2 regions of the Halomonas sp. PGE1 genome follow, and region 2 is predicted to be linked to the other one. Evidence: predicted binding sites of a transcription regulator. Region 2 holds the regulator's gene; the other holds the start of a gene.
The links. The regulator FNR, encoded in region 2, switches genes on or off when oxygen is low (the NO sensors DNR and NnrR bind a similar motif). The targets are predictions, from matches to a motif close to TTGATNTANATCAA.
Positions count from the first base shown of each region.

Region 1: the regulator FNR is predicted to act here: its motif matches at 12,111-12,124, upstream of paaF (2,3-dehydroadipyl-CoA hydratase PaaF).

Region 1 is NZ_CP053032.1:138,068-152,872, reverse strand. Features, by position in the region: gene HIR79_RS00785 (universal stress protein) at 1-259, opposite strand, end outside; gene HIR79_RS00780 (hypothetical protein) at 262-1,680, opposite strand; gene paaE (1,2-phenylacetyl-CoA epoxidase subunit PaaE) at 1,787-2,863, opposite strand; gene paaD (1,2-phenylacetyl-CoA epoxidase subunit PaaD) at 2,876-3,469, opposite strand; gene paaC (1,2-phenylacetyl-CoA epoxidase subunit PaaC) at 3,453-4,232, opposite strand; gene paaB (1,2-phenylacetyl-CoA epoxidase subunit PaaB) at 4,243-4,524, opposite strand; gene paaA (1,2-phenylacetyl-CoA epoxidase subunit PaaA) at 4,611-5,600, opposite strand; gene paaK (phenylacetate--CoA ligase PaaK) at 5,894-7,207, opposite strand; gene pcaF (3-oxoadipyl-CoA thiolase) at 7,248-8,453, opposite strand; gene paaI (hydroxyphenylacetyl-CoA thioesterase PaaI) at 8,450-8,917, opposite strand; gene paaH (3-hydroxyacyl-CoA dehydrogenase PaaH) at 8,910-10,439, opposite strand; gene paaG (2-(1,2-epoxy-1,2-dihydrophenyl)acetyl-CoA isomerase PaaG) at 10,441-11,232, opposite strand; gene paaF (2,3-dehydroadipyl-CoA hydratase PaaF) at 11,250-12,023, opposite strand; gene paaN (phenylacetic acid degradation protein PaaN) at 12,424-14,100, shown strand; gene paaY (phenylacetic acid degradation protein PaaY) at 14,112-14,726, shown strand; gene HIR79_RS00710 (enoyl-CoA hydratase-related protein) at 14,723-14,805, shown strand, end outside.
Region 2 is NZ_CP053032.1:1,099,834-1,114,638, forward strand. Features, by position in the region: gene HIR79_RS05215 (sodium:solute symporter family protein) at 1-1,575, opposite strand, end outside; gene HIR79_RS05220 (DUF4212 domain-containing protein) at 1,582-1,842, opposite strand; gene HIR79_RS05225 (putative nucleotidyltransferase substrate binding domain-containing protein) at 2,532-4,349, shown strand; gene HIR79_RS05230 (3'-5' exonuclease) at 4,416-5,042, shown strand; gene ttcA (tRNA 2-thiocytidine(32) synthetase TtcA) at 5,126-6,055, shown strand; gene fnr (fumarate/nitrate reduction transcriptional regulator Fnr) at 6,170-6,913, opposite strand; gene hemN (oxygen-independent coproporphyrinogen III oxidase) at 7,011-8,333, opposite strand; gene HIR79_RS05250 (sulfite exporter TauE/SafE family protein) at 8,495-9,193, opposite strand; gene ccoS (cbb3-type cytochrome oxidase assembly protein CcoS) at 9,193-9,423, opposite strand; gene HIR79_RS05260 (heavy metal translocating P-type ATPase) at 9,420-11,909, opposite strand; gene HIR79_RS05265 (FixH family protein) at 11,940-12,464, opposite strand; gene ccoG (cytochrome c oxidase accessory protein CcoG) at 12,466-13,905, opposite strand; gene ccoP (cytochrome-c oxidase, cbb3-type subunit III) at 14,035-14,805, opposite strand, start outside.

The sequences.
Region 1 (14,805 bases), 960 kb from region 2:
CCTCGCGCATCACCAGCTCCCGGGCGTGGGCGAGCAGCGCCTTGCCCCGCTCGCGGGCCTGCTCGCGCTGCTCGCGGCGTGCCTGGCTGGCACTGCCGGCCATGTCGGCGAACATCAGCGGTGCCTGGCCGTCGTCGGGCAGGGCGTGCACCAGGCTCAGGCTGCCGCCGGCCTGGCGCGCCTGGGTGATGGCGGCATCCAGCACCCGCTGGCCGTGGGAGGAGCCGTCCAGGGCGGCGACGATACGTTCGAATCTCATGGTCAGCTCCGCTGCAGGCTGGGGGAAGAGGAGGCGGATGCCTCGGCGTCACGGGTGGCGAGTTCGTCGGTGATGTCCTCCTCGTGGGGCTCGCCGGCCGGCTGGCCCTCCTCGCGGCCCAGCAGCAGGAAGTAGAGCACCACACCGGAGCCGATGCCCCAGGCGGGGCCCATCACCGCGGTGAGCACGCCGATGGCCAGCACCAGCCCCCGGGAGATGTTGCTGCTCACCATGGACATCGCCACGTAGGCGCAGGCGAAGCCGGTGAGGATGATGGTCACCGAGAGCGCCACCGGCAGCATCGGCATGATGATGCCGAGCACCGGCATCAGGAGCCCGATGGGGATCGCCATCAGGTAGAAGTTGGTGGTGCCGGTGAAGAGCGAATCCATCACGTTGCGCCCCTTCTTGTAGCGCTCGATCAGAAACACCTGCACGCCGGTCCAGATCGGGCCGTGGAGCATCACCAGGGGGCCGGCGGTGACCAGCTGGGCCAGGTTGCGGATCGCCAGCACGTAGTGGCTGCGGGTGGCGTCGATGTCGAGCTTCTCGTCCGGTCGGGCGCGGTCGGCCTCCTTGAGCAGGGTGTCGGCCACCAGCAGGTCGCCGAAGGCCAGGACGTAGATCATCACCCCGATGGGCACCGCCGAGAGGATCACGCTCCAGGAGGGCAGCCCGACGGACCAGGGGGCCAGGGTATCGAGCGTCTCGCCCAACGGCGGCACGAAGATCCCCCACTGGATATCGAAGCGGAGCTCGCCGGCGATCAGCCCCACCACCCCGGCCGCGGCGAAGGCCACCAGCATGGCGTTGGCCGCCACCAGGGCCTTGAGCCGGCTGTTGGGCAGGCGCGCGAAGGGCGCGGAGAACATCAGCCCCAGCACCACCACCCAGGCGGTGACCAGGGTGAAGGGCATGTTGGGCAGACGGTCGAACTCCGACTGGAAGGCCGCCACCGCCGCGCCCATGATGATCCCCGCCTTGATGGTGGCGGGGACCAGGTTGTTGAAGCGCTCCCCCAGTCGGGTCAGGCCGAAGAAGAGAAACAGGAAGGAGACCACCAGGGTCACCGCGATCATGGCGCGGATCGCCTCCGGCCCGGGGTCGAAGCCGTTGAGGAACACCAGGGTCAGCGGCAGGCCAGCGGCGATGCCGCCCGCCGAGTAGACGTCGCCGAACAGGAAGGTCTGGGCGAAGACCCAGAAGAACATCACCAGCATCACCGTCCAGGCGATCTCGAAGGAGACGCCGAAGTACTGCATCAGCAGCGGGGCGGTGGCGCCGCCGGTGGCGAGCAGCAGCAGGCCGCCCTGGAAGTGGACGCTGGGGGTCAGGCCGACGTGCACGCCGGGAATCCGCAGGGTGAAGGGGCCCCAGTGGATGCCGGGCTGCACGGCGCCGTGGTCACGCTTGATCGTCATGGAAACTCACGTTCGTCGTCGGTCAGGGAAGGGAGTCGTGCTGGAAGGCGGCCAACACGAAAACAGGACGGGGCCTGGGGCCGCCGTCCTGTCGTGTCGCGATGGCTCAGTGGTCGAAGTTGAGCGTCACGTTCTTGCTGATCGGGAAGCACTGGCAGCTGAGCACCATGCCCGCCTCGATCTCGTAGTCCTCGAGGGCGAAGTTGGCGTCCATCTCCACCTCGCCCTCCTCCACCTTGGCCAGGCAGGTGGAACAGACCCCCGCCTTGCAGGAGTAGGGCAGGTCGGCGCCGTGGGCGTTGCCGGCATCGAGGATGCTCTGGGTGTTCTTCGGCAGCTCGAACTCCAGGGTGCGGCCGTCGATGATCACCTTGATATGGGAGCTCTCCGGGGCCACCTGGCCGACGCCGCCGGCCTCGGGGCGCCGTGCGCTGGCGGTGGGGCGGGTGCCGAACAGCTCGAGCTGGATGCGCTCCGGCGCCATGCCGAACTCCTTGAGGGTGTCGCGCACCGTCTCGGACATCGCCTGGGGGCCGCACAGGAAGGCCGCCTCGAGGCTCGGCACGTCCAGCCAGCGGTCGAACAGGGTGCGGCACTTCTCGGCATCGATGATGCCGTTGTAGAGCTCGATGTCCTGCTCCTCGCGGTTGAAGATGTGGATCAGGTTGAGCCGCTCCATGTGGCGGTTCTTCAGGTCCTGCAGCTTCTCGCGGAACATGGTGGTGGAGGTGGAGAAGTTGCCGTAGACCAGGGTGAAGCGGCTCTCGGGCTCGGTCTCCAGGGTGGTGCTGATGATCGACAGGATCGGCGTGATGCCGCTGCCGGCGGCCACGGCCAGGTAGTGGCCCTTGCGGCTCGGGTCCAGGGGCACGAAGAACTTGCCCTGGGGCGGCATCACCTCGAGGGTGTCGCCCACCTTCAGCTCCTGGTTGGCGAAGGAGGAGAAGGCGCCGCCCGGCACCAGCTTCACCGCCACGCGGATCTCGCCCTCGTGCACGCCGGTGCAGATGGAGTAGGAGCGACGCACCTCCTCCCCGGCGATCTCGCGGCGCAGGGTCAGGTACTGGCCCTGGGTGTACTGGAAGGCGTCATGCAGGGATTCGGGGACCTCGAAGGCGATGGAGACGGACTCGCTGGTCTCCTTGCGGACGTCGCGAACGGTCAGGGCGTGGAATCGGCTCATGGGGTGATCTCGTCAAAGGCACTTGAAGTAGTCGAAGGGTTCCAGGCAGTCCCGGCAGCGGTAGAGCGCCTTGCAGGCAGTGGAGCCGAACTCGCTGACCCGCTCGGTATGCTCGCTGCCGCACAGCGGGCAGGGCACCGCCGGGTCCTCGCCCAGCAGGCTGCGCTTGCTGGCACTGCCCACGGGGGGCGCGATGCCGAAGGCGCGCAGCTTCTCGCGGCCCTCCTCGGTGATCCAGTCGGTGGTCCAGGCCGGCGAGAGGCGGCGTTCGATCTGCGGGGCGACGTAGCCGGCGGCGGTCAGCGCCTCCTCGATCTGCTGCTCGATCGCCTCGGTGGCGGGGCAGCCGGAGTAGGTCGGCGTGACCTGGACCCGCAGGCGGCCCTCGACCCAGTCGATGCCGCGCACGATGCCGAGCTCCACCACGTCGACGGCGGGCACCTCGGGATCCGGCACCTCGTGGAGTACCGCCAGCACGGCGTCGACGTCGCCCTCGGGCCCGGCCGGAGGCAGGCCGCGGCGGTCGCTGCCGATCAGGTCGGTGGAGGGCCAGTCGTCCTGGCCCTCGTGCTGCCGATCGATGGGGGCGTTACCAGACGGTCGCATCGGGGTAGGCCCTCGGCAGGTACTGCATCTCCGCCAGCAGGAAGCCCAGATGCTCGGTGTGGTGGCCGGCCTTGCCGCCGGTGTACATCCAGGCATCCGCAGGCGGGCGGGTCAGGGTCGCCGCTTCCAGCACCTTCTCCACGGTGGCGTTCCAGCGGGCCACCAGGGTCTCGGCGTCCGGGGCGATGCCGGCCTCTGCCATGGCCTGGTCGACCTCGTCGAACTGCACAAGCTCGCCGGTGAAGCGCCACAGGGTGTCGATGGCGCGCTGCATGCGGGCGTGGCTCTCCTCGGTGCCGTCGCCCAGGCGCACCACCCACTCGGAGGAGCGGCGCAGGTGGTAGGTCGCCTCCTTCAGTGACTTGGCGGCCACCTCGGCGATGCGCGGGTCGCTTGCCTCGGCCAGCCCCTCGAGCAGCGGCACGTGCCAGGCGTCGAACAGGAACTGGCGCGCCATGGTCTCGGCGAAGTCGCCGTTGGGCTGTTCCACGAGCAGCAGATTGCGGAAGTCCTGGGCGTCGCGACGGAAGGCCAGGGTGTCGGCATCGCGGCCGTCCCCTTCCAGCTCCGCCGCATAGGTGAGCCAGTTGCGGGCCTGGCCGAAGAGGTCGAGGCCGACGTTCATCAGCGCCATCTCCTCTTCCAGGGCCGGCGCCTTGCCGCACAGCTCGGCGTGGCGCTGACCCAGCACCAGGGTGCTGTCGCCGAGGCGCAGCAGGTACTCTATCAGCGGGGTCTGGGTCTTGCGTGACACGTTCTGCATGGGAGCCCCCTTACATGTGGCCGACTTCTTTCGGCAGGTCGTAGAAGGAGGCGTGGCGGTAGACCTTGTCGTTGGACGGGTCGAACAGCGCTTCCTTCTCGTCGGGGGCGGAGGCGGTGATGTCGCTGGCCAGCACGACCCAGATGCTCACGCCCTCGTTGCGGCGGGTGTAGAGCTCGCGGGCGTTCTCGAGGGCCATCTGGCGATCGGCGGCATGCACGCTGCCGACATGCTTGTGGTTCAGGCCGTGCTTGCTGCGCACGAAGACTTCGTAGAGGGGCCAGTCTGCCATGGGGGAATACCTCGTTCGGTGTCGGGGGCGGACGCCGCCCGGCGGCGTCCGTGGTTGTCTGGTGTCGACAGGATCCTGTCGGCGTCTCAGGCGGCGCGGCGCTGGCGCTGCTTCTCGGCGTGGGCCACGGCGGCCTCGCGGACCCAGGCGCCCTCGTCGATGGCGCGGCGACGGGCCTCGATGCGCTCACGGTTGCAGGGGCCGTTGCCCTGGATGACGTCGAAGAACTCCTGCCAGTCGATCTCGCCGAACTCGTAGTGGCCGGTCGCCTCGTTCCACTTGAGGTCCGGGTCCGGCGCGGTGCAGCCGAGCAGCTCGAGCTGGGGCACGGTCTGGTCGAGGAAGCGCTGGCGCAGCTCGTCGTTGCTGTGGCGCTTGATCTTCCAGGCCATGGACTGGGCGCTGTTGGGCGAGTTGTCGTCGGAGGGGCCGAACATCATCAGCGCCGGCCACCAGAAACGGTTGATGGAGTCCTGCACCATCGCCTTCTGCTCCTCGGTGCCCTCGCGCATCAGCGTCAGCAGGATCTGGTAGCCCTGGCGCTGGTGGAAGCTCTCCTCCTTGCACACCCGGATCATGGCGCGGGAGTAGGGGCCGTAGGAGGTGCGCTGCAGCGGCACCTGGTTGACGATGGCGGCGCCATCCACCAGCCAGCCGATGGTGCCGATGTCGGCCCAGTTCAGCGTCGGGTAGTTGAAGATGCTGGAGTACTTCGCGCGGCCGTCGTGGAGCTTCTGGATCTCCTCGTCGCGATCGGCGCCCAGGGTCTCCATGGCGCTGTAGAGGTAGAGGCCGTGGCCCGCCTCGTCCTGGATCTTGGCCATCAGCTGCAGCTTGCGCTTCAGCGACGGGGCGCGGGTCAGCCAGTTGCCCTCGGGCAGCATGCCGACCACCTCGGAGTGGGCGTGCTGGGAGATCTGGCGGATCAGCGTCTTGCGATACGCCTCCGGCATCCAGTTCTTGGGCTCGATCTTGATCTCGGCATCGATGCGCTCCTGGAAGGCGCGCTCCTCGGGGCCCATCTCCTCGAGGGTCTTGAGCTTCTTGGTGCCGGTCTCGACTAGCTGCGCGTACATGGTGACCTCCGCGTCGTCGCAATCAGGGGGAAACGCTCATTGTCGTCTTGTCTTGCAGTATAGTGACACACGATTTTTTGGCAAGGATCAGTCTTGTGTGTCGCTTTAGACCATAGGCTAAGGCGTCGGTTCTTCCGCGTCTCGCCGATAGGCGCCGCGTAGCCCCCGCATCGCGGGGGGAAGGGGCGTGCGGGTGGCGCGGTGACAAGGCGACACAAAAAAGCCCCCTTGCGGGGGCGTGAAAGCGGCCGAGAGCGACCACATGAAGGGGTGTCAGGATGGGGTGGGCGGTCTCAGCGCAGGTCCTTGACGCGCTTGGCCTTGCCCACGGAGCGCATGACCTCTTCCACGCCGCAGACGTCGACCTGGGTGCTGATGCCGACGTAGGTCTTGATGGCGTGCTGCAGGCGCTTGGCCAGCTGCTCGCAGGCCGACGGGTCGCGGGCGACGTCGTTGCTGCACGCCTCGACGCGCACGCGCACCATGTCCATGTTGCCCTGGCGGGTGACCTCGATCTCGTAGTGGGGCGAGAGCTGCTCGATCTTGAGCAGCTGCTCCTCGATCTGGGTCGGGAAGACATTGACGCCGCGGATGATCAGCATGTCGTCGCTGCGGCCGGTGATCTTGTCGATGCGGCGCATCGGGCGCGCGGTGCCCGGCAGCAGGCGGGTGAGGTCGCGGGTGCGGTAGCGGATCACCGGCAGGGCTTCCTTGGTGAGGGTGGTGAAGACCAGCTCGCCATACTCGCCGTCCGGGAGCACCTCGCCGGTGACCGGGTCGATGATCTCGGGGTAGAAGTGGTCCTCCCAGATGGTCGGACCGTCCTTGGTCTCCAGGCACTCCATGCCCACGCCCGGGCCCATCACCTCGGAGAGGCCGTAGATGTCCAGGGCGTCGATGCCCAGGCGCTTCTCCAGCGCGGTGCGCATGTCGTTGGTCCAGGGCTCGGCGCCGAAGATGCCGGCGCGCAGCGGCAGCTGATGCGGGTCGATCCCCTGGCGCTCCATCTCGTCGGCGATGTTGAGCATGTAGGAGGGGGTGACCATGATGATGTCCGGCTGGAAATCGCGGATCAGCTGGACCTGCTTCTCGGTCTGGCCGCCGGACATCGGGATCACCGCGCAGCCCAGGCGCTCGGCGCCGTAGTGGGCGCCCAGCCCGCCGGTGAAGAGGCCGTAGCCGTAGGCCACGTGGACCTTGTCGTTGCGGGTGCCGCCGGCGGCGCGGATGGAGCGGGCCACCACGTCGGCCCAGGTGTCGATGTCACGCTGGGTGTAGCCCACCACGGTGGGCTGGCCGGTGGTGCCGCTGGAGGCGTGGACCCGGACGATCTCGCTCATCGGCGTGGCGAACATGCCGAAGGGGTAGTTGTCGCGCAGGTCCGCCTTGGTAGTGAAGGGCAGCTTGCCCAGGTCCTCGAGGCTCTTGATGTCGCCGGGGTGGACGCCGGCGCGGTCGAAGGAGTCGCGGTAGAAGGGCACGTTGTCGTAGGCGTGCTTGAGGCTCCACTGCAGGCGCTTGGTCTGGGTGGCGCGCAGCTCGTCGATGCTGGCGGTCTCCAGGTGGTCGAGGCTGGCGGTGTCGATACGCTTGACGATCTGGTTCATCGGAATCTCCGGTCGCAGGGGAATGTCGTTGTGCGCTGTCTCAGAGGCGCTCGATGATCAGGGCGATGCCCTGACCCACGCCGATGCACATGGTGCACAGCGCATAGCGTCCCTGCCGGCGTTCCAGTTCATGCAGGGCGGTGGTCACCAGGCGGGCGCCGCTCATGCCGAGCGGGTGGCCGAGTGCGATGGCACCGCCGTTGGGGTTGACGTGCTCGGCGTCGTCGGCAAGGCCCAGGTCGCGGGTCACGGCCAGCGCCTGGGCGGCGAAGGCCTCGTTGAGCTCGATCACGTCCATCTGGTCGAGGGTCAGGCCGGTCTGTTCGAGCACCTTGCGGCTGGCGGGGGCCGGGCCGAAGCCCATGATGCGCGGCTCGACGCCGGCGGTGGCCATGCCGATCACCCGGGCGCGGGCCTTGAGGCCGTAGCGCTCGGCCGCCTCCGGCGAGGCGAGCAGCAGGGCGCAGGCGCCGTCGTTGACCCCGGAGGCGTTGCCGGCGGTCACTCTGCCGCCCTCGCGGAAGGGGGTGGGCAGGCCTGCCAGCTGCTCCAGGGTGGTGGAGGCGCGGGGGTGCTCGTCGGTATCCACGACCAGCGGCGCCTGCTTGCGGCGCGGCACCTCGACCGGGACGATCTCCTCGGCCAGGCGGCCCGCCTCCATGGCGGCGGCGGTGCGCTGCTGGCTGCGCAGGGCGAAGGCGTCCTGGTCCTCGCGGGAGATATTGAACTGCTCGGCCACGTTCTCGGCGGTCTCCGGCATGGAGTCGACGCCGAACTGCGCCTTCATCTGGCGGTTGATGAAGCGCCAGCCGATGGTGGTGTCGAAGATCTCGGCGCTGCGCGAGAAGGCCTGCTCGGCCTTGCCCATCACGAAGGGTGCCCGGGACATGGACTCGACGCCGCCGGCGATCATCAGCCCCGCCTCGCCCGCCTTGATGGCGCGGGCGGCGTTGCCGATGGCGTCCATGCCGGAGCCGCACAGGCGGTTCAGGGTGGTGCCGGGCACCTCCACGGGCAGGCCGGCCAGCAGCGCCGACATGCGCGCCACGTTGCGGTTGTCCTCGCCGGCCTGGTTGGCGCAGCCGTAGAAGATGTCGTCGATGCGGGTCCAGTCCACCGAGGGGTTGCGTTCCATCAGGGCGCGCAGGGGCACGGCGCCCAGGTCGTCGGGACGCACCGGGGAGAGGGCGCCGCCATAGCGGCCGATGGGGGTGCGGATGGCGTCGATGATCAGGGCGTCTTTCATGCTTGGCTCTCTGCGGCGGTCTCTTCCAGGCGGCGAACGGTGCCGCGGATCTTGTAGGAGCGCCCACGGAACAGGGCGACCTCGTCGCCGTGCTGGTTGCGCACGGTGATGTCATAGATGCCGGTGCGACCCCGGCGGCTGCGCTCCTCGGCGGTGGCGGTGAGCACGTCGCCCAGCTGGCCCGGGCCCAGGTAGTCGATGCTGCAGCCTGCCCCCACGGTGGCCTCGTCGTAGGTGTTGCAGGCGAAGGCGAAGGCGGAATCCGCCAGGGCGAAGATGAAGCCGCCGTGGCAGTTGCCGTGGCCCTGCACCATGTCCTCGCGCACGGTCATGGTGAGCACGGCACGGCCGGGGGCCACGCTCTCGATGCGCATGCCGAGGTTCTGGCTGGCGTTGTCCCGGGCGAACATGGACTCGGCGCAGGCCTCGGCCAGCTGCTGCGGGCTCAGCTCGCGATCAGACATGGAAGGTCTCCTCGGCCAGGGCCTTGCGGCGCAGCAGGAAGGAGGGGCGGTAGCGCTCCTCGCCGTAGCTCTGCTGCAGATGGGTCAGGGTGCGATGGACGAAGGCCAGGCCCAGGGCGTCGGCCCAGGCCAGGGGCCCGCGGGGGTAGTTGACGCCGGCCTGCATGGCGAGATCACCATCCCGTGCGCTGCACACGCCCTGCAGCACGGCGTCGGCGGCCTCGTTGGCCAGCATGGCCACGGTGCGCAGCACCGCAAGGCCGGGGGTGTCGGTGAGCCAGGCAACGTCCAGGCCCAGGCGCTGAAAGAACGCGGTGGCCAGGGTGCGGGCCTCGGCGTCGACGCCGGGGCTCGCCGCTAGGGCGATGGCGCTGGCGGTCTCATAGTCCAGGCAGAGGTCGAAGAGCACCAGGGCCTCGAGGCCCTCGTCCCGGGCGCGCTCGGCGGCGCAGCGGCCGTCGCTCAGGGCCAAGGTCAGGCCGTCCAGGCGCAGGCGCGCCTCGCCGGAGATGCTCTCCCGGCGTACCACCTCGAGGCCGGCCGCCTCGGCCCGGGCCACCAGGGGGGCGATGGCGCCGAGCTGGCCCTCGGCCACCAGGGGCGGCAGTGCCGCCTCGGCGGCGGGGGCGAAGTCGGGTGCGACGGAGGTGGCACCCTCTCGATAGTCGTAGAAGCCCTGGCCGCTCTTGCGGCCCAGGCGCCCGGCCTCCACCAGCGCGAGCTGCACCAGGGAGGGCTCGAAGCGGGTGTCGCCGTAGTAGGCGTCGAACACCGAACGGGTCACGGCGTAGTTGACGTCGTGGCCGATCAGGTCCATCAGCTCGAAGGGGCCCATGCGGAAGCCGCCCGCCTGGCGCAGCAGGGCGTCCAGGGTGGCGGGGGCGGCAGCGCCCTCCTGCATCAGGCGCAGCCCCTCGGCGTAGAAGGGGCGGGCGACGCGGTTGACGATAAAGCCCGGCGTGGAGCTGGCGTGGACCGGCACCTTGCCCCAGGCCGCGGCGGTGGCGTAGAGGGTCTCGGCGACTTCGGCGTCGGTGGCCAGGCCCGAGATCACCTCGACCAGCTTCATCACCGGCGCGGGGTTGAAGAAGTGCAGGCCGGCGACGCGCTCGGGGCGCTCGAGGCCGGCGGCGATGGAGGTGATGGAGAGCGACGAGGTGTTGCTGGTAAGCAGGGTGTCGGGGCCGCAGAGGGCCTCGAGCTCGGCGAACACGCTGCGCTTGACCTCGAGGTTCTCGACGATCGCCTCCACCACCAGGCGGCTGTCGGCCAGCTCCGCCAGGGTGGCGGCCGGGGTCATGCGGCTGATGATGGCGTCGACGTCCGCCTGGGCCATCTTGCCCTTGGCCACGCGCTTCTCGAGCTGGCGGCGCACGCCGTCGATGCCGGCCTGGGCGGCGCCGTCGCGGTTGTCGTAGAGGCGCACCGGGTGGCCGGCCTGGGCCGCCACCTGGGCGATGCCGGCGCCCATGGCGCCGGCGCCGATCACGGCGATGATGTCACTGGTTGCGAGGGCGGGCATCTCACTCCCCCTTGAAGCTGGGCTTGCGTTTTTCCATGAAGGCAGCCACGCCCTCTCGGTAGTCATCGGTGCGGCCGGCCAGGCGCTGCAGGTCGCGCTCCAGGTCGAGCTGGGCGTCGAAGTCGTTGTCGGCGCTGGCGTGCAGGGCGCGCTTGATCAGCGCCAGGCCGCGGGTCGGCTGGGTGGCCAGGTGGCGGGCCAGGGTCAGGGCCTCGTCCTGCAGGGCCTCGTCATCCACCACCTTCCAGATCATGCCCCACTGCTCGGCCTGCTCGGCGCTGAGCTTGTCACCCAGCATCGCCAGCCCCTTGGCGCGGGCCATGCCCACCAGGCGCGGCAGGCTCCAGGTGCCGCCGGAATCCGGCACCAGGCCGATCCGGCAGAAGGCCTGGATGAAGCTGGCCGAGCGGGCCGCCAGCACGATGTCGCAGGCCAGGGCGATATTGGCGCCGGCGCCGGCGGCCACGCCGTTCACCGCGCAGATGGTGGGGAAGGGCAGGTCGCGCAGGGTGCGCAGCATGGGGTTGTAGCGCTTCTCCAGGGACTCGCCCAGGTCCGGCGCCTCGGCGCCGGGGGCCACGTTGCGGTCGGAGAGGTCCTGGCCGGCGCAGAAGCCGCGGCCGTTGCCGGTCAGCAGCAGGGCGCGCACGCTCTTGTCCTGGCGCACGGCCTTGAGGGCCTGGCGCATCTCGGCGTGCAGCTCGGCATTGAAGCTGTTGAGGCTGTCGGGGCGGTTCAGCGTGAGGCGGGCGACGCCGTCTTCCACGGTATAGAGCAGGGGCGCTTCACTCATGATCGGTTTCCTGTGTATCAGTGGCCGCTGAAGGTGGCGGGGCGTTTTTCCTGGAAGGCGCGGATGCCCTCCTCGCGATCCCGGGTGCCGGCCAGCAGCGTGAAGGCGTGGCGCTCGAAGCGCAGGCCGGTGGCCAGGTCGGTGTCCTCGGCCTTGTGCAGCGCCTCCCGGGCCAGGCGCACGGCCAGCGGCGCCTTGGTGGCGATGGTCTCGGCCACGGCGACGGCGCGCTCCACGGTCAGCTCGGGCTGGGTGATCTCGCTGACCAGACCGGCCTCCAGGGCGCGGCGGGCGGAGATCGGCTCGCCGGTGAGCACCATCTGGGTGGCCAGCGCCTTGCCTACGGCGCGCACCAGGCGCTGGGTACCGCCGGCGCCGGGCATGATGCCGAGGTTGATCTCGGGCTGACCGAAGCGGGCATCCTCGCCGGCGATCAGGATGTCGGCGTGCATGGCGAGCTCGCAGCCGCCACCCAGGCAGAAGCCGTTGACCGCGGCGATGATGGGCTTTCCGAAGCGGGCGATGGTGGCCCAGTGGCGCTGGCGGGGGTCCTCGAGGATGCCCACCAGGTCGCGCTCGGCCATCTCCTTGATGTCGGCGCCGGCGGCGAAGGCGCGCTGGCTGCCGGTGATCACCACCGCGCGGACCTCGGCGTCCTGCTCGGCGGCGGTCAGGGTCTCGGCCAGCTCCCCCAGCAGGGCGGTGTTGAGGGCGTTCAGCGCCTCGGGGCGGTGCAGGGTGATGCGCAGCACCCCTCTCTGCGGCTCCTCGACGAACAGGTGGTTCGGCATGGTGTCCTCGTCTCTGGCGCGGCGTCGGCGCGGGTGGCTGGCCCGTGGCCTGCACGGGCGGCTATTGAGGCCGAGTATAGGTTTTTTTTGATACGCATCAACTTGCACAGTCAGGCAATGATGTATCGTGTTTGCTCGAGCTGTTCCAATTTATGCTGTCTTGTCAGAGGGTTATCTTGAAGATAGCCCCGCGCAGGCCGGCAGGTTAGACCATGGTCGAAAGTTGGCGGTCTGGCGGCAGAAAATTTGCTCAAAGCGCTAATATAGAAAGGGTTTTCTGGCTATCGCGGCGGGCGGTAAGGAGCCGGCGGCGGCGGCGTGGTTTGATGTTTCGTTACGCTATGGATAGTCTTTCGTGCTATCCCGTATCGAATAAAGCCGCTCATGGCAGGAGCCACCCATGTCACAGCAAGCCCAGCAGATGCTCGACCGTCATCGCGAGACCCTCGATCAGGCCGTCGAGGCCATCACCACCCGCGGTTTCTGGAGCCCCTATCCGGAGAACATCAGGAAGTATCCGGAGGAGGCGGTGAAGGGGGCGTCCCAGCGCTTTGAGGCGATGCTCAAGCAGCACTACGCCCTCAAGGTACCGGCGGTGGCCGGCCAGGTGGGTGCCGAGGTCTCCCCCTACGGCTTCGAGCTGGGCGTGACCTATGACCAGCCCGAGCAGGGCGCGCTGATCGCCGCCATGCAGGCGGCCATGCCCGCCTGGCGCGACGCCGGCGCCGAGGCCCGGGTCGGCGTCTGCCTGGAGATCCTGGCGCGCCTCAACGCCATGAGCCCCGACATCGCCGAGGCGGTGACCCACACCAGCGGCCAGGCGCCGATGATGGCCTTCCAGGCCGGTGGCCCCCACGCCCAGGACCGTGGCCTCGAGGCCGTGACCTACGCCTGGCAGGCGATGTCCCGGGTGCCGGCCACCGCCAGGTGGGTGAAGCCCCAGGGCAAGCATGACCCCCTGGTGCTCGACAAGCGCTACCACATCGTGCCCCGCGGCATCTCCCTGGTGGTGGCCTGCTCCACCTTCCCCACCTGGAACACCTACCCGGGCCTGTTCGCCAGCCTGGCCACCGGCAACCCGGTGATCCTCAAGCCGCACCCGGCCGCCATCCTGCCGGTGGCCATGACCGCTCGCGTCGCCCAGGAGGTGCTCGAGGAGGCCGGCTTCGACCCCTGCCTGGTCAGCATGATGCCCGACACCGCCGAGGCCCCGGTGACCAAGGAGCTGGCGCTGGATCCTGCCGTGAAGCTGATCGACTTCACCGGCTCCAACGCCTTCGGCGAGTGGCTCGAGCAGAACGCCACCCAGGCCCAGGTGTTCACCGAGAAGGCCGGCATCAACACCGTGATCATCGACAGCGTCGAGCAGATCAAGCCGGTGGCCCAGAACCTGGCCTTCACCCTGAGCCTCTACTCCGGCCAGATGTGCACCACCACCCAGGCGATCTACGTGCCCAAGGGGGGCATCAAGACCGCCGAGGGTCAGCTCTCCTTCGACGAGGTGGCCGGGGCACTCGCCAAGGCCGTCGAGAAGTTCCTCTCCGACAACGACCGTGCCTGTGCCGTGCTGGGGGCGATCCAGTCGCCGGCCACCGCCGCCCGCATCGACGAGTGCCGCGGCCTCGGCGAGGTGCTGCTGGACAGCGAGCCCCGCGAGCACGCCCAGTTCCCCAGGGCGCGCATCCACACCCCGCTGCTGCTCAAGGTGGACGCCAGCCAGCGCGACGCCTTCAGCGAGGAGCGCTTCGGCCCGATCAGCTTCGTGATCGCCACCGACAGCACCGCCCACAGCATCGAGCTGGCCCGCGAGGTGATCGGCGAGAAGGGTGCCATCACCCTCGGCGCCTACACCACCGATGACGCCGTGGCCGAGCAGTTCGAGCAGCTGGCCATGGAAGTGGCGGCCCCGCTGTCGCTGAACCTGGACGGTGGCGTCTTCGTCAACCAATCCGCGGCCTACAGCGACTTCCACGCCACCGGCGGCAACCCGGCGGCCAACGCCTCCCTGTGCGACCAGGCCTTCGTGGCCCGTCGCTTCGTGGTGGTGCAGAGCCGTCGCCACGGCAAGCTGGACTGAAGGAGCGCGTCATGCCCTGCTATCGACTCGAGGGGGTGACCCCGGTGGTGCACCCCACCGCCTACGTGCACCCCACCGCGGTGCTGATCGGCGACGTCATCGTCGGGCCGGGCTGCTACGTGGGGCCCGGCGCGGTGATGCGCGGCGACTTCGGCCAGCTGGTGCTGGAGGAGGGGGCCAACCTTCAGGACACCTGCGTGATGCATGGCTTCCCTGGCTGCGTCACCAAGGTGGAGAAGGATGGCCATATCGGCCACGGCGCCGTGCTGCACGGCTGCGTGGTGGGCCAGGACGCCATGGTGGGCATGAACGCCGTGGTGATGGACAACGCCGTGATCGGCGCCCGCTCCATCGTCGCCGCGGCGGCCTTCGTCAAGACCGGCTTCACCTGCCCGCCCCAGTCTCTGGTGATGGGTGCGCCGGCCGCGGTGAAGCGCGAGCTCACCGATCAGGAAGTGGCCTGGAAGCAGCAGGGCACCCGGGAGTATCAGCGGCTGACCGAGCGCTGCCGCGACAGTCTGGAGCCCTGCGAGCCGCTGGCGGAACTGGATGCCGACCGGCCGCGCCTCAATGCCGGCGACACCCAGCCCAAGCAGCAGACCCTCGCCAAGGAGCAGTCGTCATGAGCCAGGAGATGATCCGGGTCGAGACCCATGAGGCGGTGGGCGTGATTCGCCTGGACCGCCCCCAGGCCTACAACGCCCT
Region 2 (14,805 bases):
GTAGGTGAAGATGTAGAGCAGGGTGGCGATGAGACCGGTCAGCATGCCGGCGACCGCACCCACGTTGTTCACCCGCTTGGAGAAGATCCCCATCATCAGCGCCGGGAACAGCGAGGCGCCGGCGATACCGAAGGCCAGGGCCACCGTCTGGGCGGCGAAGCCTGGCGGGTTGAGGCCCAGGTAGGTGGCCAGCAGGATGGCACCGCCCATGGAGATCCGCGCCGCCAGCATCTCGCCCTTCTCGGTGATGTTGGGGTTGATCATGGTCTTGATCAGGTCGTGGCTAATGGCCGAGGAGATGGCCAGCAGCAGGCCTGCCGCGGTGGAGAGGGCCGCCGCGATGCCGCCGGCGGCGATCAGGCCGATGACCCAGCCCGGCAGGTTGGCGATCTCGGGGTTGGCCAGTACCAGGATGTCGTTGTTGACCGACAGCTCGCTGCCTTCCCAGCCGCGTGACTCGGCGGTCTCGGCGAACTCCGGGTTGGCATCGTTGTAGAACTGGATGCGCCCGTCGTTGTTGAGATCGTTGAAGGTGATCAGGCCGGTCTCCTCCCAGGTGCGCACCCAGTCAGGCCGCTCCTCGTAGAGGATCGGGTTGGCCGTGGCCGCCTCGTAGTCCTCGACCTGGCCGGACATCTCCGGATAGACGGTGGTCATCAGGTTGAGGCGTGCCATGGAGCCCACGGCCGGTGCGGTCAGGTAGAGCAGGGCGATGAACACCAGGGCCCAGCCGGCGGACCAGCGTGCGTCGGCCACCTTCGGCACGGTGAAGAAGCGGATGATGACGTGGGGCAGGCCCGCGGTACCGACCATCAGCGACAGGGTGAACAGCACCATGTTGAGCTTGTTGTCCACGTCGGCGGTGTAGTCCCGGAAGCCCAGGGCACTGACCACTTCGTCGAGCTTGGCCAGCAGCGGCACGCCGGACTCGGTGTGGGTGCTGAACATGCCGAACATCGGAATCGGGTTGCCGGTCAGCTGGAAGGCGATGAACACTGCCGGGATGGTGTAGGCGATGATCAGCACGATGTACTGGGCCACCTGGGTGTAGGTGATGCCCTTCATGCCGCCGAATACCGCATAGAGGAACACGATGAAGGCCGCGATCCAGATGCCCCAGGTGTTGGAGACCTCGAGGAAGCGCGAGAAGGCCACGCCGGCACCGGTCATCTGGCCGATGACGTAGGTCACGGAGGCCACGATCAGGCAGATGACGGCCACCAGGCGCGCCGCCTTGCTGTAGAAGCGGTCACCGATGAAGTCCGGCACGGTGAACTTGCCGAACTTGCGCAGGTAGGGCGCCAGCAGCATGGCCAGGATCACGTAGCCGCCGGTCCAGCCCATCAGGAACGTTGAGTTGGCGTAGCCGCCGGAGGCCAGCAGGCCGGCCATGGAGATGAACGACGCCGCGGACATCCAGTCGGCCGCCGTGGCCATGCCGTTGGTGATCGGGTGGACGCCGCCGCCCGCCACGTAGAAGTCCTTGGTGGAGCCCGCTCGGGCCCAGATCGCGATGCCGATGTAGAGGGCGAAGGAGGCCCCTACGAACAGCAGGTTGATGGCAAATTGGCTCATGCTGGCTTACTCCCCCAGACCGAATTTCTGATCGAGCTTGTTCATCTTCCAGGCGTAGAAGAAGATCAGCACGATGAAGGTGAGGATGGAGCCCTGCTGGGCGAACCAGAAGCCCAGATCGGTGCCGCCCACGGGAATGCCGGAGAGCAGGGGCCGGAACAGGATCGCCATTCCGTAGGAGACGAAGGCCCAGACGATCAGGCATCCCGTGATCAGGCGCACGTTCGCCTTCCAGTATTCGGACGAATCGACTTTCTCTTCTGCCATTGTCGTGTTCTCCACTTGTTATTGGTGGGGTTGGGAACTGGGGGTCTGTCGGTTGCGGGTCACCAGGGCAATCGCATGTCGTGTGTCAGGCCCTTGCGAGCCCGGGGGCTGATCCCGATGGGCGTGGTCCAGATCCCGCCGGTATCGGCAGGCATCGTTGTCGTGCGATTGCCCTGCATGATGCATGGTGGATAGTGGGCAATGAGTGGCAAAAATGAATCCCAGACTTTCGTATCATGAGAAAAATACGATTCAATGCGGTGTCAACGAATCCTTGTCAATCAAAAGGATGGGGGCGTGTTTCTGCTGAGTTACACGAGGTACGTCAGCCAGGTTAGGACGATGGTATAGGGGGTGTGAGAGGGGCGGTCGGGGGCGGGCGCGACACGGCTTGGACGATCGTCTAAGGAGGCGGAGGAAGACCAAAGTCGCAGGGTCGCTGCGTTCGCGGGCGAGGCTTGGACGATCGTATAGGGGGCCAAAGGGGGAGACGATCGTCTAGCTTATAAGGGCGACAGGGAGGTTGCTATGCTGCCACCAGTCCTACGAGACCCAACAACAACCCCAACAATCATCTGGTGGCGGCCACAACGCCGTTTTCCTCTCCGGCCCCCTCGTCTGTCGATCGCCTGCTGGCGGTGGCGCGACAGGGAGGCCCGAGTCGGGATGCCGCCCGCGAGGTCTGCGCCATGGTCGAGGTCGATCTTTCCCAACCGCCGTTCACCCTGCTCGACGAGGCAGGCCGCGAGCGGGTTCGCCAGGGCGTGGACCTGGCCTACTTCGATCGCGACGAGATCATCCTCGAAACGGGGCAGGCCGGTGAGAACCTCTTCCTGATCCACAAGGGGGAGGTGGCGGAAGTCGACCCCACCCTGCCCGCGGCCCGCTCGCGCATCGGCCACTACACCCGCGGCGACCTGTTCGGCGCTATCAGCATTCTCAACGGCAAGAGCCGCTACCGCTTCCGTGCGGAGCAGGAGAGCCTCTGTTACCTGCTGCCCAAGGCGCTCTTTCTCGAGCTCTGCGATGACTGTCCCCCCTTCGCCGAGTTCTTCCGCCAGACCCTGGCCCACAAGGCGCGCCTGCTGACCGAGCAGCGTGCCGAAGGCGGGGTGACCATGGCCGGCTTCATGCTGGCCCGGGTCGACGAGTGCATGCGTGAGCCGCTGATCGTGCCGGCCGCCACGACCATCGCCGAGGCGGTGACCACCATCAACGAGCGCCATGCCGACAGCCTGCTGGTGGCGGGTGATGCCGGCCCCGGCATGATCACCAAGACCGACCTGCTCAACGCCCTGGTGGTGGAGGAGCGCGACCGCGACAGTGCCCTGGACGGGATCGGCAGCGCCGAGCTGATCACGGTGGGGCCGGGGCAGTACCTGTTCGAGGCGCTGGTGGTCATGACCCGCCACAAGGTGGAGCGGGTGGTGGTGGTGGAGAAGGGGGCGCCGGTGGGGGTCGTCGAGCTCACCGACGTGCTCAGCTACTTCTCGAGCCGCAGCTACGTGGTCAGCCTGCAGGTCGAGCAGGCCGAGAGCCTCGAGGCCCTGGCCGCCGCCAGTCGCCGCACGCCCGAGCTGGTCAAGGCGCTGATGGCCCAGGGGGTCAAGCTGCGCTTCGCCATGGGCCTGCTGGCGGCGCTCAACGGACGGATCATGCACAAGGCCTGGGGCTTCCTGGTCGACGAACGCTACCACCGCGACAGCTGCCTGATGGTGATGGGCAGCGAGGGGCGCGGCGAGCAGATCCTCAAGACCGACCAGGACAACGGCCTGATCCTGACCGACGATCTGGAATGGCCCAACTGCGCCGAGCAGATGCAGCGGCTCACCGAGACCCTGATCGAGCTGGGCTACCCGCCCTGCCCCGGCAACATCATGGTCTCCAACCCCGAGTGGGTCGGCACCGTGACCCAGTGGCGCGAGCGCATCGCCCGCTGGGCCGAGAAGCGGGACGGCGACAGCCTGATGAAGCTGGCGATCATGCTCGACTCCCATGCGGTGGCCGGCAACCCGGCCCTGCTCGACCGGGTGCGCGACGAGCTGTTCGCGCGCTGCTCCGGCGACGAGCTGCTGCTCTCCTACTTTGCCCGCACCATCCTGCGCTTCTCCACGCCGCTGACCCTGTTCGGCTCGCTCAAGCGGCCCCAGCATGGCATCGACATCAAGAAGGGCGGCATCTTCCCCATCGTTCACGGGGTGCGGGTGATGGCCCTGGAGCGGCGCATCCGGCCGACCTCCACTCTGGAGCGGCTGGACGCCCTGGCGGCGGATGGCCGCCTGGAGCCGCGCTTCGCCGAGGACCTCGGGGAGGCGCTGTCGCTGTTCACCGAGCTGCGCCTCAAGCAGCAGCTCGCCCATCTGGACAGCGGTGGCGAGCGCAAGCCCGACCGCGTGGTGGTGCAGGAGCTCTCCTCGCTGGAGCGCGACCTGCTGCGCGAGGCGCTGCATATCGTCAAGGACTTCAAGCAGCGCCTCTCGCACCGCTTTCATCTGGAGTATTCGTGACGGCCTGAGCTTGCACGAAGGCATGACGATGCACGAAGGAACGACAATCACAACAGGAGACCCCTCATGCTCAAGGTCCTGCGGCGCGCTGCCGACCGAAGACGGCACGCCAACGGCGACTACGCCTGGCTCTTTCACCCCTATACCGGTGACGAGATGGTGGTCATCGATACCGAGACCACCGGGCTCGATACCCGCAGCGCGGAGCTGGTCTCCATCGCCGCCGTCAAGGTGCGTGGCGACCGGGTGCTGACCAGCGAATCCCTGGACCTGCGCCTGGCGCGCCCGGCCTCGCTGTGTGGCGATTCGATCCGCATTCACGGCCTGCGCGGCATCGACCTGGAGGGCGGCATGGCGGTGGACGAGGCGCTGGAGCGCCTGCTCGACTTCGTCGGCAATCGCCCGCTGGTGGGCTGGCAACTGGACTTCGACCTGGCGATCCTCAATCGCGAGCTGCGCCCGCGCGTCGGCTTCGAGCTGCCCAACGCCACCATCGACGTGGCCCAGCACTATCTGCGCCGCCTGCGCCGCCGCCATCCCGAGGTGGAGTCGGCGCCGCGCTTCGAGAAGGTGGCCGAGCTGCTGGACGTGCCGGTGATGGGGCGCCATACGGCGCTGGGGGATGCGGTGACCACGGCGCTGATCTTCCTGCGCCTGGAGCGCGAGGCCAGTGCCCTGCGGGGCGATGCCTGAGGCGTGACGGCGTCGCCTGACGTCGCCGGCGATGGTAGGATGGGCGCCCGTCATTTTTGCCCGCACTGGCAGCGCCGACCGACATGCAAGACGCCGTGATCTTCGACCCCCGCGACACCGACGCCGAGGCCCCCGCCGGGGGCTCCCCGCAGCAGGAGGCCCCCTCGCCGCTCCTCGATGCCCTGGATGCGCGGGGCAGGCGCGAGTTCAACAAGCTCCAGAAGCGCCTGCGCCGCCAGGTCGGTAACGCCATCATCGACTACGGCATGATCCACGAGGGCGACCGAGTGATGGTCTGCCTCTCCGGCGGCAAGGACAGCTACACCCTGCTCTCGATCCTGCGCAGCCTGCAGCGCAACGCCCCGATCGACTTCTCGCTGGTGGCGGTCAACCTCGACCAGAAGCAGCCCGGTTTCCCCGAGCAGGTGCTGCCCGAGTACCTCGAGTCCATCGGCGTCGAGTACCATATCCTCGAGCGCGACACCTACTCGGTGGTCAAGGAGAAGACGCCGGAGGGCAAGACCACCTGCGCGCTCTGCTCGCGGCTGCGCCGCGGCTCCCTCTACGGCTTCGCCGAGGAGATCGGCGCCACCAAGATTGCCCTGGGCCACCATCGCGAGGACATCCTCGAGACGCTGTTCCTCAACCTCTTCTTCGGCGGCAGCCTCAAGGCCATGCCCCCCAAGCTGCTCTCCGACGACGGCAAGAACATCCTGATCCGCCCGCTGGCCTACTGCCGCGAGGCGGATATCGCCGAGTTTGCCCGGCTGATGGCTTTCCCGATCATCCCCTGCAACCTGTGCGGTTCCCAGCCCAACCTGCAGCGCCAGGTGGTCAAGGAGATGCTCGCCGAATGGGAGAAGAAGCACCCCGGGCGCCTGGAGAGCATGTTCAAGGCGGTGACCAACGTGGCACCGTCGCAGCTGGCCGACCGCGAGCTGTTCGACTTCGCCGGGCTCGAGGAGGCGCAGGCGCGGCGGCAGGCCAGCCGCATCGAACTGCTGAACGAGTAGCCCCGACACCGGCGCCAGGGTTCGGGAACTCATGGCTCGACAACCAGAAACCCCCATCGGGCACTCGCCTGATGGGGGTTTCTGTGTGAGGGGTTCAGGCCAGGCGGCCCGGGGCTACTTGGCCCCTTCCTCCTCGGCGACCAGGATCAGTGACTCCAGGTCGAGGATATGCACCTCGCGGCCCGAGACCTCCACCAGGCCCTGGCTCTGGAAGCGGCCCAGGATGCGACTGACGGTCTCCACCGCCAGGCCCAGGTAGTTGCCGATATCGGCCCGGGACATGGAGAGCCGGAAGCTGTAGGGGGAGTAGCCGCGCCGGCGGAAGCGGTCGGAGAGGCTGGTGAAGAAGCTGGCCAGGCGCTGGTCGGCAGTCTTGCGAGAGAGCAGGCGCATCATGCGGCGGTCGTCGCGCAGCTCCTTGCTCATGCTGCGATAGAGCTGGCCGCGTAGCTCGGGCAGGGACTCCGACAGCTGGTCCAGGCGATCGAAGGGGATCTCGCACACGGTGGTGGTCTCCAGGGCCACGACCGTGCCGGGATACTGCTCCTCGTCGATGCCGTCCAGCCCCACCAGTTCGCTGGGCAGGTAGAAGTTGGTTAGCTGGTCGTCGCCGCTGCCCTCGGTGGTCACCTGCTTGAGGCTGCCCGAGCGCACCGCATAGACGCTGGTGAAGGGGCTGTCCTGGCGGAACAGGGTCTCGCCCTTCTTGAGGGGCGCGCGCCGTCGGATGATGGCGTCGAACTGGTCCATGTCCTGAACCTCGAGGGCCAGCGGCAGGCAGAGCGAACTCAGGCTGCAGGTCTGGCAGCGAGTCTCGTGCAGTACAGAGCGCCGCCGTCCGGTCAGGCTATCGGGCATGGCCGCCTCCTCCTTGATCATGATCATGTCGACCATTATGGAGGAAACTTCGGGCAGGGCAAACCACCTCCAAGGAGGTAGGCCCGCCCGGCCTGGCTTACGCCACCGGGGTGGCCTGGGGATCGAAGGCGGCGAGCAGGTGGGTCAGGCCCCAGAGCCCGTCGGGGGTTACCCGCAGGCACTGGCCGTGGCGCTCGAGCAGCCCCGCCCGGCAGAAGGGGGCGAGGCGCTCGAGGGCACCGGCCAGGGCCGCGCCGGCGTCGAGCCCATGGGCCTGCGAGAGTGCGGCCAGATCCAGCTCGCGGCGACAGGCGAGCGCCTCGATGGCATCCCGGTGCAGGCGTTCGACCGCGTCCAGCCGGTAGCCGGCGCTGGCGGGCAGCTGGCTGGCGTCCAGCGCCGCCTCGTAGTCGGCCAGGCTCAGGGCGTTGCGGGCCAGGGTATCGCCGACCCGGCTGAGGGCGGCGACCCCGAGGCCGAGCTGGTCGCCGGGCGGGTAGTGGGTGTAGCCCTGCAGGCCGCGGGCCAGGCGACCCTCCCCCAGGGCCTGGGCCAGGCTGTCATCGGGGCGGGCAAACTGGCCGAGCCCGATGTGCACGTAGCCGGCGTCATCTAGCCGCTCGCGAGCCGCCTCGAGGATCGCCAGCCGGGTGGCGGCGTCGGGCAGATCCTCGGCGTCGATCTCGCGCTGGGGGCGGTAGCGCTCCGGCAGGTGGGCGTAGCGGCGCAGGGTGATGCGCGCCGGGGTCATGGCGATCACCTGCTCCACGGTTTCGCCGAAGCCCCGGGGGGTCTGCAGCGGCAGGCCCACGATCAGGTCGAGGTTGAGGGAGTGGAAGCCGAGGCGTTCGGCCTCGTCCACCAGGGACTCGGTCAGCACCCGGGGCTGGACCCGGTTGATCGCCTTCTGGACGCGCAGGTCGAGCTCCTGGACGCCGAGGCTCAGGCGGTTGAAGCCCAGCGCCTGAAGGTGGCGCAGGGTGAAGACATCGGCCTCGCGGGGGTCGATCTCGATGCTGAAGTCGCGCCCTCGGGCGCCGGACAGCCCGAAGCGGGCGTCGAGGCGGTCGAACAGGTCGCCCATCTGGTCCAGCGAGAGGAAGGCGGGGGCACCGCCGCCCCAGTGCAGGCGCTGCACGGCCGGGAGGCGGCCCAGCAGGCGGCTCACCAGCACCATCTCGCGGTCGAGCCGCGTGAGGTAGGGCTCGGCCTGGCGGCTGTCCCGTGAGGGCACCCGCTGGGAGGCGCAGAAGCGACAGGCCTGCCGGCAGAAGGGCAGGCGCACGTGCAGCGCCAGCGGCGCGCCGGGGGAGCGCTCGGCCAGGGCCCGGGTCAGCGCCGCGGGGCCGTCCCCCGTCGCCAGGCGGGCGGCGTCGGGGTAGGTGAGGTAGTGCGATCCGTCGTGGTCATGGTACTGCATCGAGGGCCTGCCTCCGGCAGTCCAGGATGGCCCGGCGCGATCGTTGCGTTTCGCCTGAACGGGCATGACGGCGCTCCCGGCTATGGATGTGCTCTCCATGCTAGGGCGGCTAGACGCCGGCGGCGTTGAGCTGCGTCAATCCGGCGTGGAATAGTGCCGAATCAGCCGTGACCCTGAGCGGGCAGCATCAGCCACAGCTGCCACAGGGCGAAGGCGATGATCGACAGCGCGGCGATGCTGCGGGTGGCCCGGTGGCGAATCAGCCCCCCCAGCTGGCGCGCCGCCAGGCCGGTGGCGAGCAGCGCCGGCAGGGTGCCGAGGCCGAAGGCGCCCATCAGGGCGGCGCCCTTGAGGGGGTCGGCCGTGGCTAGGCTCCAGGCCAGCATCGAGTAGACCAGCCCGCAGGGGAGCCAGCCCCAGACCGCACCCAGCGCCACGGCCTGGGGGACCCTCACCACCGGCATCAGCCGCCTGCCCACCGGCTCCAGGTGGCGCCACAGGCGCTTGCCCGCGGCCTCGACCCGCAGCAGCCCTTTCCACCAGTCGGCGATATAGAGCGCCATCAGGATCAGCATGACGGCGGCAAGGCCTTGCAGGGCGATGCGCATGCCGGGGGTGAGGCTGAGCAGGGTGCCGAGGGCGGCGACCAGGGCGCCGGCCACCATGTAGCTTGCGATGCGCCCCAGGTTGTAGCCCAGCAGCAGGCCCGCGAGGCGCGCCGGGGAGCGCATGCTGGGGGGCACGGCGAAGGTCAGGGCGCTCATGATGCCGCCGCACATGCCGATGCAGTGGGCGCCGCCGAGCAGGCCGAAGACGAAGGCCGCCGCGAGGGGTGGCAGGCCGAGTCCGGTGGGATCCATCAGGGCTCCGGGTCGGTGTTGCGGCGCTCCTGGGCGGCGCGCTCGCGGGCCTCGCGGCGGCGCTGGCGCTCCTCGGGGGGCAGGTCGTTCTCGTCCTCGTCGAAGAGGATGCGGTGGGCGGGGCCCTCCAGGTCCTCGAACTGGTCGTTTTTCACCGCCCAGAAGAAGGCCCAGACGGCCAGGCCCAGCAGGATCAGCGACAGCGGGATCAGCAAGTAGAGAATGCTCATGGGGTCACCCGGCTCGGTTCAGGGGATGGCGTGGGCAGGGGGGTGGCGGCGGGCATGGCGCGGCTGCGGAAGCGGTTGAGACGCAGGGCGTTGCCCACCACCACCAGGGAGCTGGCCGACATGCCCATGGCGGCCAGCCAGGGGGGCACCAGGCCCACGGCGGCGATGGGCATGGCGGTGAAGTTGTAGCACACCGACCAGATCATGTTCTGGCGCATCACCCGGCGGGTGGCGCGGCTGATCTCGACCGCCTCGACGATGCGTGACAGGCGCGGGCTGAGCAGGATGGCATCGGCGCTGGTGCGGGCCAGGTCGGTGGCACCATTCATGGCGATGGCCACGTCGGCGCCGGCCAGCACCGGCACGTCGTTGATGCCATCGCCCACCATGGCCACCTTCTCGCCGGCCGCCTGGCACTCGCGGATGCGCTCGAGCTTCTCCTCGGGCGTGGCACCGCCGCGCCAGGTGGGGATGTCGAGGCGTCGGGCGAGGTCGCCGGCGGCCGCGGGGGTGTCACCGGAGAGCAGCTCGACCTCGAGGCCCAGTCCCTTGAGCGCCGCCACGGTGTCGGCGGCATCCTCGCGCACCCGGTCCTGCAGGGCGAACCAGGCCCGCGGCTCGCCCTCCTCGGCGAGCAGCAGCCACTGCCCCTCGCCGGGTGCGGCGGGCGTCGCGTCCGGAGCGGCGAACTCGGCCTTGCCGAGCCGCCAGCGTCGACCGTCGAGGATGCCCTCGAGGCCCTGGCCGGTGCGGCTGGCCACCTCGGAGGCGTGCACCGTAGCCAGCCGGTAGGGATGGAAGGCGCGGGCGATGGGGTGCTCCGAGCGCGCCTCCAGGGCGGCCGCCAGGGTGCGGGCCCGCTCGGCGTCGAGGCCGGCCAGCGGGCGCGTCTCCACCAGCGTCATCTGGCCGCTGGTCAGGGTGCCGGTCTTGTCGAGGATCACCCGGTCGATCTGGGAGAGCGACTCGATGGCATCGGCGCGGGTCACCAGCACGCCGCGGCGGCGCAGCTGGCCGTGGCCGGCGGTGAGCGCGGTGGGGGTGGCGAGTGCCAGGGCACAGGGGCAGGTGACCACCAGCACCGAGAGCATGATCCAGGGCATGCGCGCCGGGTCGATGAACCACCATGCGATGGTGACCACGGCGGTGACCACCAGCAGGCGCAGCACGAATAGGTGGGCCATGCGCGCGGCCATCTGAGCCAGACGCGGGCGGCTGGCGAAGGCGCGATCGGTGAGGTCGACGATGCCGGCGACGCGAGCGTCGCGCCCGGCGTGGGTCACGCGCACCACCAGGGGGCTCTCGATGTTCTGGCTGCCGCCGGTGACGGTGTCGCCGAGGCGCCGGGTCACCGGCAGGTACTCGCCGGTGAGCATGGACTCGTCGAGGCTCGACTCGCCGTCCTCGATCATCCCGTCGGCGGGCACGCCGTGGCCGGGCTTGACCAGCACGCGGTCGCCGGCGGTCAGCTCGCTGGCCGGCAGGATGCGCTCCTCGCCCTCGTCGGTGAGGCGAATGGCCGAGAGCGGCAGGGCGCCGGCCATGGCGTTGCCGCTGTGGCCGCTGCGGCGTCGGGCCCGGGCCTCCACGTAGCGCCCGAAGAGTAGGAAAAAGGTGAACATGGCCGCCGAGTCGAAGTAGACCTCGCCCTTGCCGGTGATCACCGCATAGCCGCTGGCGGTGTAGGCGAAACCGATGGCCAGGGAGACCGGCACGTCCATGCCCAGCACCCGGGTGCGCAAGTCGCGCACGGCGTTGCGGAAGAAGGGCGCCGCCGAGAAGAACACCACCGGGGTGGTCAGGGCGAAGGAGAGCCAGTGGAAGAGGGCGTGGAAGTCCTCGCTGATGCCCTCGGGGCCGGCCACGTAGATGGGGATGGAGAACATCATCACCTGGGCCATGCCCACCGCGGCGATGATCAGCCGGCGCACGTTCATGCGCTCCTCGTGCTGCAGGCGCGCCTGGGCCTCGTCCGGCTCGTAGGGCTGGGCCTGGTAGCCGATGGCGGCCATCTCGGCCAGCAGTCGCGACAGCTTGACCGCCTCGGGGTCCCAGCTCACCCGCACCCGGTGGTGGCTGAGGTTGACCGCGCTGGAGTCGACCCCCTCGATGGCATTGAGACGGTGCTCGATCAGCCAGGCGCAGGCCGCACAGGTGATGCCGTCCACCGCCAGGGTGGCGTGGACCCGGCCGCTGTCGTCGCCCTCCGCATGCACGAACTGGCGCTGCAGGCCGGGGTCGTCGAACACCGCCCAGGTCTCGGAACGCACGCTGTTGTGTTCGTCGGGGCGCTCCGGAAGCTCGGTGCGGAAGCGATAGTAGCTCTCCAGGCCGCCGTCGACGATGGCGTGGGCCACCGCCTCGCAGCCGGGGCAGCAGAGCGGCTGGCGGGTGTCATCGAGGGTGATCGACCAAGGGGCGCCGGGGGGGACCCGGCTGCCGCAGTGGTAGCACTCTGCCGAGCCGACAGCGACGGCGTCACTCATGGGCGCAGGATACCTCGCCGCTCAGGCATGTCAGGAGTCGGTGTCGGGCGCGGCCCGGCCGGGAGTCAGGCGCACGGCCTCCTCCTCGGGGAAGCGTCCCTCGCCCACCAGGCGCCACTCGGGCGCGTCACCCTGGGGCTGAACCTGCAGGTACCAGCGGTAGCGCAGGTTGTCGGGGGCCTGGCCGAGGTAGCGACCGTCGCGCACGTGTTCCAGGGTAAGCTCGATATCGCGATCGTCCTGGGTGGGGAAGATCAGCTCGAAGTCGAGCCTCTCGGGGAAGCCGTCGCCCCCCTCCAGGTCCAGGATCACGTCGCTGGTGAGCGGGTCGATGCGCAGGCTGGCGGAAAGGCCCAGTTCGGCGGCACGCTCCTGCTTGGCCAGTACCATGTTGATGGCCCGGCCGTGCTCGTAGTAGTCCTCCTGCACCATGCCGTCGGCGCTCTTCACGGCCAGGTAGGCGAAGGTCGAGCTGACGCTGATGGAGAGCATCAGCAGGCCCATCAGGAACCAGGGCCAGAATTGCTTGTACCAGGGGGGCACGGGGTGGGACATGTCATCTCCGGATCTCGCCGATGAAGCGGGTCTCGCGCTCCATGGCGATGCGTGGGTGGTCATCGGCCTCGATGCGCAGGGTGATGGGGTGGCTGGGGCGCTCGATCACCGCCGGGTCGGCGGTGATCGTCACCACGGCGCGGCGGCTGTCGCCGGCGGGTACCGTGAGGCGCTCGGTGTCCAGGGTCAGCCCCGGCAGGCCCGAGGCCTCCAGGCGATAGCTGTGTTCCTGGCCGTCCAGGTTGCGCACCATCAGCACATAGACGTTGCTCAGCCGGCCTTCGCGGGTCAGCTGGTAGAGCTGGGTACGCTCGCGCTCCACCTCGAAGCCCAGCGGCATGCGGTCGGCCACGGCCCAGGCGAAGACCCCGATCATCACCAGCAGGGCCGCCAGGTAGCCCATCAGGCGTGGCCGCAGGATATGGGTGGGCTTGCCCTCCAGGGCGTTCTCGGTGGTGTAGCGGATCAGGCCGCGGGGGTAGCCCATGCGGTCCATCACGCTGTCGCAGGCATCGATGCATGCCGCGCAGGTGATGCATTCGTACTGCAGGCCGTCGCGGATGTCGATGCCGGTGGGGCAGACCTGCACACAGAGGTCGCAGTCGATGCAGTCGCCGTGGCCGGCGGCCCGGGCCTGCTCGTGGGTGAGCGTCTTCTTGCGCGCCCCGCGCGGCTCGCCGCGCGCCGTGTCGTAGGAGACGATCAGGGTGTCGCGGTCGAACATCACCGACTGGAAGCGGGCGTAGGGACACATGTAGATGCACACCTGCTCGCGCAGCCAGCCGGCGTTGAGGTAGGTGAACACCAGGAAGAAGCCGGTCCAGAAGTAGGACCAGCCGTGGGCCTGCAGGGTCGGCAGGTCGATCACCAGCTCGCGGATCGGCGTGAAGTAGCCGACGAAGGTCACCCCGGTGGCCAGGGCGATGACCAGCCAGATGGCGTGCTTGGCACCCTTGCGCCACAGCGTGTCGGCGCTCATGGGCTGGTTGTCGAGCTTGATGCGCCGGTGGCGGCTCCCCTCCAGGCGGTGCTCGAACCAGATGAACAGGAAGGTCCAGACGCTCTGCGGGCAGGTGTAACCGCACCAGACGCGGCCGGCGAACACCGTGATGAAGAAGAGCCCGAAGGCGCAGATGATCAAGAGCCAGGAGAGCAGCATGAACTCCTGGGGATAGAAGGTGGCGGCCAGGATATGGAACTCGCGTCCGGGCAGGTCGAACCAGATCGCCGGACGGTCCCCCCAGGGGACCCAGGGCATCACGAAGAAGAGCAGCATCAGGGCCCAGTTGGCGCCGCGCCTCACGCGCTGGAAAAGCCCCTTGATCTCCCGCACGTAGATATGACGACGCTTCGCGTACATCTCCTGCTGCACCGTGGCGCCGGGCACATGGTGCTCGACCGGTGACGGTGTGACATCGCGAACGGAGATCTTGTCACTCATGGCAGGCTCACGGCAGGGAGGGGAGGGGGGCGGCGCTGATCTTGCGGCGCTCATTGTATCGAGTCGCCGGTCCAACGAGAAAGGGTGCGACCTGACGCCGCACCCTTTCGCTGGTTCCTGGCTCTCGGGTCAGTCCCGGAAGCGCAGGCTGTAGACGTAGGCGGCCACCAGGTGGACGCGCTCCTCGCCGATGTAGGCTGCCTGGGCCGGCATGTGCCCGTTGCGGCCGTTGCGCAGGGTCTGGCGCACGGAGTCCGCCACGCTCTGACCGGGCGCCTGGTAGAGCCAGATGTCGTTGGTCAGGTTGGGCGCACCCAGCGCCTGGTTGCCGGTGCCGTCGGGCATGTGGCAGGCCGCGCAGACCGAGGCGTAGGTGGCGGCGCCGCGCTCGGCGCGCTCCTCGTCATGCTCCAGGCCGGAGAGGGCGAGGACATGCTGGGTGACGTTCTCGATGTTGGTCTCGCCGAGCTGCTGCCAGGAGGGCATCAGGCCATTACGCCCACGCACCAGTGTATGGAGGATCTGCTCGGGCTCGCCGCCGTAGAGCCAGTCGTCGTTGGTCAGGTTGGGGAAGCCGTAGCCGCCCTGGGCGTTGGAGCCGTGGCACACCGCGCAGTTGTTGAGGTAGATGCGCTCGGCCACCTGCATGGCGTCGGCATCGCGAGCCAGCTCGGGGATCGGGATCTCCTGGTACTGGGCGAAGATCGGCGTGAAGCGCTCCTCGGCGCGGGCGACCTCCTCTTCCCACTGCCCCTCCTGGGTCCAGCCCAGCACGCCGGCGAAGTTGCCGAGGCCGGGGTAGAGCACCAGGTAGCCCAGCGCGAAGATCACGGTGCCCACGTAGAGCTGGAACCACCAGCGCGGCAGCGGGTTGTCGTACTCCTCGATGCCATCGGCGGC